DNA from 2 places in the Arthrobacter sp. Y3223151 genome. Region 1 is predicted to be linked to the other one. Evidence: riboswitches for the same ligand, from Rfam matches in the RefSeq annotation. Region 1 holds a riboswitch; the other holds the start of a gene.
What was found. A riboswitch is a leader RNA that binds a small molecule or an ion and turns the genes downstream of it on or off. The one in region 1 is predicted to bind S-adenosylmethionine.
Positions count from the first base shown of each region.

Region 2: another riboswitch for S-adenosylmethionine. It lies ahead of AC5RUP_RS00705 (flavin reductase family protein); the one in region 1 lies ahead of AC5RUP_RS03705 (methionine ABC transporter ATP-binding protein).

Region 1 covers NZ_JBNHGI010000001.1:771,743-776,149, forward strand. The annotation lists gene AC5RUP_RS03700 (LLM class flavin-dependent oxidoreductase) at 45-1,466, shown strand; SAM riboswitch class I at 1,539-1,630, shown strand; gene AC5RUP_RS03705 (methionine ABC transporter ATP-binding protein) at 1,744-2,802, shown strand; gene AC5RUP_RS03710 (methionine ABC transporter permease) at 2,799-3,491, shown strand; gene AC5RUP_RS03715 (MetQ/NlpA family ABC transporter substrate-binding protein) at 3,518-4,407, shown strand, end outside.
Region 2 covers NZ_JBNHGI010000001.1:142,810-147,216, reverse strand. The annotation lists gene AC5RUP_RS00715 (alpha/beta hydrolase) at 1-388, shown strand, start outside; gene AC5RUP_RS00710 (aldo/keto reductase) at 524-1,513, shown strand; gene AC5RUP_RS00705 (flavin reductase family protein) at 1,564-2,070, opposite strand; SAM riboswitch class IV at 2,123-2,237, opposite strand; gene AC5RUP_RS00700 (prephenate dehydratase) at 2,385-3,254, opposite strand; gene AC5RUP_RS00695 (hypothetical protein) at 3,341-3,553, opposite strand; gene AC5RUP_RS00690 (amino acid ABC transporter ATP-binding protein) at 3,818-4,407, opposite strand, start outside.

The DNA of each region.
Region 1 (4,407 bases):
CGGAGGACCGGCGCGGGCTCTTCTCATCAGAAAAGGAGCCTGACATGACCGTGAACAACCCGCAGCCCAACCCCCGGCGCCAGATTCGTTTCAACGCCTTCGACATGAACTGCGTGGGCCACCAGTCGCCCGGACTGTGGCGCCACCCGCAGGACAAGTCCGCCAACTACAACACCATCGGCTACTGGACCCACTTGGCCAAGGTGCTGGAAAAGGGCCTCTTCGACGGCCTGTTCATCGCCGACGTGCTCGGCACCTACGACGTGTTCGGGTCCTCCAACGAGACCACGCTGCGCGCCGGCACCCAGGTCCCGGTGAATGATCCGTTCATGCTTGTCTCGGCCATGGCCGCGGTGACCGAGAACCTCGGCTTCGGCCTCACCGCCGGCACCGCCTACGAGCACCCGTACCCGTTCGCCCGCCGCCTGGCCACGCTGGACCACCTGACCAACGGGCGGGTCGGCTGGAACGTGGTAACCGGTTACCTGCCCTCGGCGGCGCGCAACATGGGCCAGGAAGACCAGCTGGAGCACGACGAGCGGTACAACCACGCGGACGAATACCTCGAGGTCATCTACAAGCTGCTCGAGGGCTCGTGGGAGGACGACGCCGTGGTCAAGGACGTCGAGACCGGCGTCTTCACCGACCCGGCCAAGGTCCACGAGATCCGGCACGAGGGCAAGTACTTCAAGGTTCCCGGCATCGCGATCACCGAGCCGAGCCCGCAGCGCACCCCGGTCATCTTCCAGGCCGGCGCCTCCAAGCGCGGCACCGAGTTCGCCGCCGGAAACGCCGAGGCGGTGTTCGTGACCTGCCCGACCAAGGAGATGCTCGCGGCGTCGGTGAAGAAGATCCGCGACGCCGTGGAAGCGGCGGGCCGCGACCGGTACGACGTGCGCATCTACGCGATGCAGACCGTGGTGACCGGACCGGACACCGCCACCGCGCAGGCCAAATTCGAGGACTACAAGTCCTACGCGGACATCAACGGCGCGCTGGCGCTGATCTCCGGCTGGATGGGCATCGACCTCTCCACCTACGGCCCGGACGACGTGATCGGCGGAAACGTGAAGTCCAATGCCATCCAGTCCTCGGTGGAGACGTTCCAGAAGGCGTCCGGCGACAGCGGCAAGCCGTGGACCATCCGCCAGCTGGCCGAATGGGTCGGCGTCGGCGGTTTCGGCCCGATCACCGTCGGCTCCGGCGCGGAGGTGGCCGCCAAGCTCGTGGAGTGGGTCGACGAGACCGACGTGGACGGGTTCAACCTGGCCTACGCCATCACCCCGGGCACCTTCGAGGACATCGTGGAATTCGTCGTGCCGGAGCTGCAGAAGCTGGGCGCCTACCCCACGGAGTACGCGCCGGGGACCCTGCGCAACAAGCTCTTCGGCCGCGGCGACAAGCTGCCGGAGAACCACCGGGCCGCCGGCTTCCGCCTGCAGAACGCGCTGGCCCACCGGGTGTAGGCACAGCAGAACCATCTGAACAACGACGCCGGTGCGCCGCCCCTTCAGGGGGGCGGGCACCGCCGTCGGCAAGAACCATCCAGAGCGGCCGAGAGATCTGGCTCGATGACGCCGCAGCAACCCCGGCAAATGCCGCACGGTGCTAACGCCAGAACCGATGGAGAACCCGGGCGGACCGGAACCGGCCGCGCCATGCCGGCGCGCCGTGATCGGCTGTGCCCCGGGGCTCCCTGACCTTCAGGAGCAGCATGAAAAGTTATGCCGCGGGTGGCCCGCAATGATTGAAATCCGCAATCTGCACAAGAGCTACGACACACGACGCGGGACGGTCGAGGTGCTCAAGGGCATCGACCTCACCATCGAGCAGGGGGCGATCACCGCCGTCGTCGGCCCGTCCGGCGCCGGCAAGACGACCCTCTCCCACTGCATCTCCCTGCTGGAGAAACCGACCTCCGGCCAGGTGCTGGTGGACGGCCGTGACCTCTCCGCCCTGTCCGGGCGGGCCTTGCGCGGCGAACGCCGCGCCATCGGCACGATCTTCCAACACTCGGCGCTGCTGCGCCGGATGACGGTGGCGGAGAACGTGGCGCTGCCGCTGCGCAACCTGGGCGTGGTGCACTCGCAGATGGAGGACCGCGTGGCCGAACTGCTGGACCGGGTGGGCCTGCTGCAGAAGGCCGGCGCCTACCCCGGCCAGCTGTCCGGCGGCCAGAAGCAACGGGTCGGCATCGCCCGGGCGCTGGCACTTCGCCCCCGGATCCTGCTCTCCGACGAATCGACGTCGGGCCTGGACCCGGAATCCACGCAGCAGATCCTGGACCTGCTGGACGACGTGCGCACCGAACTGGGGCTGTCGGTCATCCTGATCACCCACGAGATGGACGTGGTGCGCCACGTCGCCGACCAGGTGGCCGTGCTCGCCGGCGGTCGCGTGGCGGAGTACGGGCCGATCGGCGCCCTGGTGGCCGATCCGGCCTCCGCCGCCGGCCGCCAACTGCTGCCAATCCGCGCCCTCCCGCTGCCGGCCGGCTTCGACTACGCGCTGTCCGTCTCGTACCGGCACGGGCCGGTGGACCCGGAGTGGATGTCCCGCCTGTCCACCGGCCTCGGTGTACGCGTGGCGCTGCTCGGCGGTTCGGTGGAAGCCCACGGCGAAGCGGTGCTGGGCCGTGCCGACATCGGGATTGCCGGCCGTCCGGAGGCCGATGTCCGCGCCTACCTGGCCAGCCTGGGCCTCACCGCAGAGGCACGCTACCGTGCCGCGGACGCGGGGGCAATGCCGCCGTCGGACGTGAAGGAAGACGCAAGGAACGAGAAAATCGGGGTGCGCGCATGAAGCCGGCAGAAACCGCCGCCGTCGGGCTGGACACGCCGTGGGCTGACCTGCCCGCGCTGCTGCTGCCGGCCTACGGCGAAACCTGGGCGATGGTCGGCATCGTGATGCTCATGGTGATCCTGGTCGGCGGCGCCACAGGCGTGCTGCTGTACAACACGGACGGCCGCGGCCTGTTCCCGCGGCCGCGCCTGCACGGCACGCTCAGCTGGCTCGTCAACATCGGCCGCTCGCTCCCGTTCCTGGTGCTGATGGCCGCCATCATCCCGCTGACCAAGTGGGTTACCGGAACGACCATCGGCATCGCGGCAGCCGTGGTCCCGATGACACTGGCCGGCATTCCGTTCTTCGCCAGGCTGGTGCAGAACGCACTCAACGATCTGCCGCGCGAGAACATGGCCGTCGGGCTGGTCACGGGCAGTTCCACCGGGCAGATCATCCGCCAGACGCAGTTGCGCGAGGCCCTGCCCGGCCTTACGTCTGCGGTCACGCTCAACACTATTTCGATGATCGAATACTCGGCGATCGCCGGAACCATCGGCGCTGGCGGCATCGGCTACCTGGCCGTCACCTACGGCTACCAACGGTTCGACACCCATGTCATGGCGGCCACCATCGTTGTCCTGATCATCACGGTGCAGCTGGTGCAGTTTGCCGGCGACCGAATCTCCCGCGCGCTGCTGCGCCCCTAGCAACTGACCAACAGGAGCACTACATCATGAGCACCCCTTCCGCCGGGTCCGGCCACGACCACGGCTTCACCCTGCGCAAGCAAACCACCGCCCTGCCGTGGAGCATTGCCGCCCTTGCCGCCGTCGTCGCACTGGTCCTGGGACTGCTGCTGGTGCAGCAGCAGTCCCGGCCGGCTGTCGCGGCTGCCGGCAGCGAGGTCACCTCGCCGCTGAAAGTCCACTTTGAACCGGCGATGGCGGGGGAGGAGAAGATCCTGAAGTTCGTCGCCGAGGAAATCGCCCCCGACTACGGCGTGGAGATCGAGGCAGTGGGCCTGCAGGACCCGGTCCAAGCCAACCGCGCGGTGGCCGATGGGCAGTTCCACGCCACCATCTTCGAGCACCAGTGGTACATGCAGCAGTCCGCCGACGCCAATGGGTTGGAACTGACGCCGACGGTGGAGCTGTACCAGTGGGGTTTCGGCCTCTACTCAACCCGCTACGGCTCGGTGGAAGACCTGCCGCGCGGAGCCGTGCTGCTGCTGCCCAACGACGCCGCCAACCAGGGCCAGGCGCTGTGGCTGCTGCAGCGCGAGGGACTGCTGGAGCTGGATCCGGCGGTGGAGCCGCGAACGGCAAAAATCCGGGACGTTACCGGCAACCCGCGCGGCTTCGAGCTGAAGGAAGCCGACCTGCTGGCGATGCCGCGAATGCTCGACTCAGTCGATGCCGCGATCGGCTACGTCTCCCAGTTCGACGCCGGCAAGATCGGACGCGACAAGGGCATCCTGTTCCCTTCGGCCCCGAAGACATTCGCCTCCCGCCTGGTGATCGGCACCCAGTTCAAGGACAGCGCGGAGAGCAAGAAACTGATCGAGATCTTCTCGGATCCGCGGCTGGAGGAGTACCTGCACACCACTGAGGATCCGCTGGTCAA
Region 2 (4,407 bases), 630 kb from region 1:
CGCGGTGCTGCTGCACTGCGGGGCGTACGACCTCTCGCTCGCCGGGGCGGACCAGGCCGGGAACCAGAACTACCTGCGCACGGTGCTGTGGTCCTACACCGGGGCCAAGGACTATCTGGAGCGTCCGTACGTCGCGCTGGCCTCCGTGGCCCGGCATGTGGGCGCCGACTACCCGCCGGCTTTCGTTTCCGCGGGCAACACCGACCCGTTGCTGCCGCACTCGCTCGGGCTGGTCGAAGCGCTGCGGATCAAGGGCGCGGCCGTGGAGGAGTCCTTCCCCCAAACCGAGGCCGGCCTGGGGCACCAGTTCCAGTTCAACCTGGAGTTGGAAGCGGCGTGGCAGGTGCTGGAGCGCAGCGTGGCGTTCCTCCGCCGCCACACCGGCTGATGCGGCCGGAGTTGAACCGGCGCCCCGCTGCGCGGTGTGTTCTTCGGTGGCTGCATCACCTCAGGCCGGCGCCGATGCCTCCCCGGGCGCCGCCGTCGTACGCTGGAAACCTGCCCAGCGAAGGGGGAACTACCAATGGACGACGCCGGATCGCGCCTCATTTTCGGCTGCATGGGGTTGGGCGGTGGCTGGGGGAGCGGGCCGCTGGAAGCGGCCGATGTGTCGGCCGCGCATGCGGCCGTGGCGGCGGCGCTGGAGGCCGGGATCACGACGTTCGACCACGCCGACATCTACGCCCACGGCAAGGCCGAGGCCGCATTCGGGCGGGTGCTGGCGGAAAGTCCCGAGCTGCGCGACTCGATCCGGCTGCAGGGCAAATGCGGCATCCGGCTGCCGGTCCCCGGCCTGGTCGGGCACTACGACTCCTCGCGGGAAGCGATCCTGGCCCGCACCGACGAGAGCCTGCGCCGGCTGCACACCGATCACCTGGATACGCTGCTGATCCACCGGCCGGATCCGCTGGCGCCGGCCGAAGAGATCGCCGCGGCCTTCAACGAGCTTCGGATGGCCGGGAAGGTCCGCCGCCTTGGTGTCTCGAACATGTCCGGCGAACAGATGCGCTGGCTGCAGGCGGCGCTGGATGAACCGCTGGCGGTGAACCAGCTGGAAATGAGCCTGTACCGACGCGACTGGCTGGAGTCGGGGGTGCTGGTGAACCACCCGGAGGGAACGGGGATCAGCTTCCCGCACGGCACCCTGGAATACTGCGCCGCCCACGGAGTGGAGCTGCAGGCCTGGGGCGCACTGGCCCAGGGCCGGTACAGCGGGCGCGCGGCAGCGGAGGCCGCGACACCGGATGCTTCCGCGCCCGCGGATGCCACACCCCCGGCCGACCATGCAACGGCAGCCCTGGTCACGGAACTTGCCCGGGACAAGGGCTGCCCGCCCGAAGCCGTGGTGCTGGGCTGGCTGCTGCGGCATCCGGCAGGCATCCGGCCGGTCGTCGGCACCAGCAGCCCGGACCGGATCCGGGCCTGTGCCGAGGCGGAGGCGGTTGGAGCATCGATGACCCGCGAGGAGTGGTACTCCCTGTGGGTGGCGGCCCGCGGCAGGCCGCTGCCGTAGCTGCCCGCGGCTCGCCCAGCCCGCTGCCGGCTGGGCCGGGACCAAGCGTCCTAGACGAAGGCCGGCTGTTCCAACCGGCGGAATGCGGAATCGTGGAAGACGAGCGGCTCGTGCGTGCCGTCGTGCGTGGACAGGCCGTGCACCTGCAGCAGCACGACGTGGTGGTCCCCGGCCGGGACTTCCTGGTGCACCGAGCAGTCCAGCCAGAGCGCCGCGTCGTTGAGGAAAAGCGCGCCGTCGTCCGTGCCGTGCAGGCTCAGGCCGGCAAAGCGGTCCCCGTTCTTGGACGCGATCTGGCGGCAGACGCCGTCGTGCCCGGTGCCGAGGACCGAGACGCCGATCCGGTCGGCCCGGCGGACCAGCGGCCAGGTCCGTGAGGTGTTTTGCACGGCGAACATCACCAGCGGCGGCTCGAGGGAGACGCCCACGGTGAACGAGGAGGCGACGATGCCCTGCGGCTCGCCGTCGATGATCGCGCACAGCGCCGCGATGCCCGAGGGGAAGCGGCCGAAGGCTGAGCGCAACGTGTTGGGGGTCAGGTCATGGTGTAGCGACATGGCGTCCTTGGGGCTTGGGCGCATCCGCTGCGGCCGAGCTGCTGCGGGTGGATACGCGTACTTGCCTGCCGACATACCCGGCGGGCCGAATCATCACCTGGAGCACCCCGCTACGGTAGAGGGTTGCCGGCCAACCAGCCAGGGCTGTGAAGTTGGCGCTCTTGATTCGCCTCCACGCTAAGAGCGGGGAAGGGCCTGGGTCAAACGCCGGTAACAGTTCGTCAAATGCAGCGTTTTACCGGCGGCAGCCGCGCGACGGCTGCCGCGACGGTTGCGGCGCTACGGCTGCGGCCCACGGGCGGCCGCCGCCACGGCTACTGTGCGGCGGCGCCGGCGCGCACGGTCTGCCGCCGGAACGGATGCGCCGGGTAAACGCCCAGGAGGCGGATCTCGGTGGTGAAGAAGTCCAGTTCCTCGAAGGCGTGGACCATGGCAGGATCGTCCGGGTGGCCTTCGACGTCCACCATGAACATGGTGGCGGCAAACTCGCCGCCGACCATGTAGCTCTCCAGCCTGGTCATGTTGATGCCGTTGGTGGCGAAACCGCCCAGCGCCTTGTAGAGCGCCGACGGCACGTTCCGCACGCGGAACACGAAGCTGGTCACCGCCGGACCGGGAAGTTCCTCGCGGGACGGGACCGGCCGGCGGTCGGCCAGCACCACGAACCGTGTGGTGTTCGTCGGATCGTCTTCGACCTTTTCCGCGAAAACCTCCAGACCGTAGAGTTCGGCGGCCATCGGCGGTGCCAGGGAGACCTTGGTCGGGTCGTTCCATTCGGCCACCTCCCGGGCCGAACCCGCGGTGTCGCCGGCGATGACCGGAGTGAGCCCGAGCCTGCGGATCAGCTTGCGGCACTGGCCCAAGGCGTGGATGTGGCTGTGCACCTCCCGGGCCTGCTCCACGGTGGCCCCGCGTACGCCCAGCAGGCTGAACCGGATGGGCAGGAAGAATTCCTCCACAATCTGCAGGGTGGTCTTCGGCAGCAGCGCGTGGATGTCCGCCACCCGGCCGGCGATCGAGTTGTCGATGGGGATCATGGCCAGTTCGGCCTCGCCGCCGGTGACGGCAGCGAACGCATCCTCGAAGCTGGCACACGGCACCGCGTCCCAACCGGGGCGCACTTCCAGGCAAGCCATGTGGGAGTTCGAGCCGGGTTCACCTTGGTACGCAATTGCAGCAGCCATGGGCGAAATTATCCCACCGGGGCGGGCCCGCGCTTCATTCCGGGCAACCGGCCGGCGTCACATAACCTGACCGGCCCGCCAACCGCTTAGTACAGATGCGATTCCTGGGTGATGCCGTAGGGCACGTCGTCGCTCAGCTCCACCGTAAACTGCCCGGGGCCGGTGCGCGTGACCAGGATGCCGCAATCGCCGTCGATGGCGGCGAGCTTTTGCAGCTCTTCGACCGCAGCATTCAGGAGATCGTGCGCTTCGGAAGCCGTCTGTGCGGTCAACGACTTGGTAGCCAGGGAAGTGGCCATGGTTCTGCCTTTCGTGGCCGGAGGTTTCCGCGCAGGAGAAACGCGGGATGGAAGCTTCCGGCCGGAACGAGCCTGCCATGCGGAACGGTGCATGGAACTTTACATTCTGCCATCCCAGATGACATCAGATGAATTTTCCACCGGCGTGGCGTGCGCCACTCCTGCCATGGCGGGGGTGCGGCGAACGCCGGTGCCGGCGGGACCGCCGCGGGTGCAGGGAGCCTGCAGCGGGGAGGGCGGGGGCACCCGGGGGCGGACCCGGTCCTAGAACGGGTTCAGCAGCCGATGGACGAACTGCCGGGTGCGCTCCTCCCGCGGTTCGCGCAGCACCTGTTCGGGGTGTCCGCGTTCCACCACCACGCCGCCGTCCATGAACACCACTTCGCTGGCCACTTCACGGGCGAAGGCCAGCTCGTGGGTGACCAGGGCCATGGTCCAGCCCTCGTCAGCCAGTTCCTTGATCACGTGCAGCACGTCGCCCACCAGTTCGGGATCCAGTGCGGACGTGGGCTCGTCGAACAGCAGCAGCGAGGGTTTGAGCGCCAGGGCCCGGACAATGCCGACCCGCTGCTGCTGTCCGCCGGAGAGCTGATGCGGATACTGGTCTTCCTTGCCGGAGAGCCCGACGCGGTCCAGCAGCGACCTGGCCTCGCGCACCGCTTCGGCCTTGGGCCGCTTCTGCACCTGGACCGGGCCCTCGATGATGTTCTGCAGCACAGTCATGTGCGGAAACAGGTTGTAGTGCTGGAACACCATGGCGCTGCGGTCGCGCAGGGCGGCGATCTGTTTCCGGTTCACCGGCGAACCGAAGTCCACGGCCGGCCCGCCCGAAAAGGCGACCCGTCCGCCGTCGG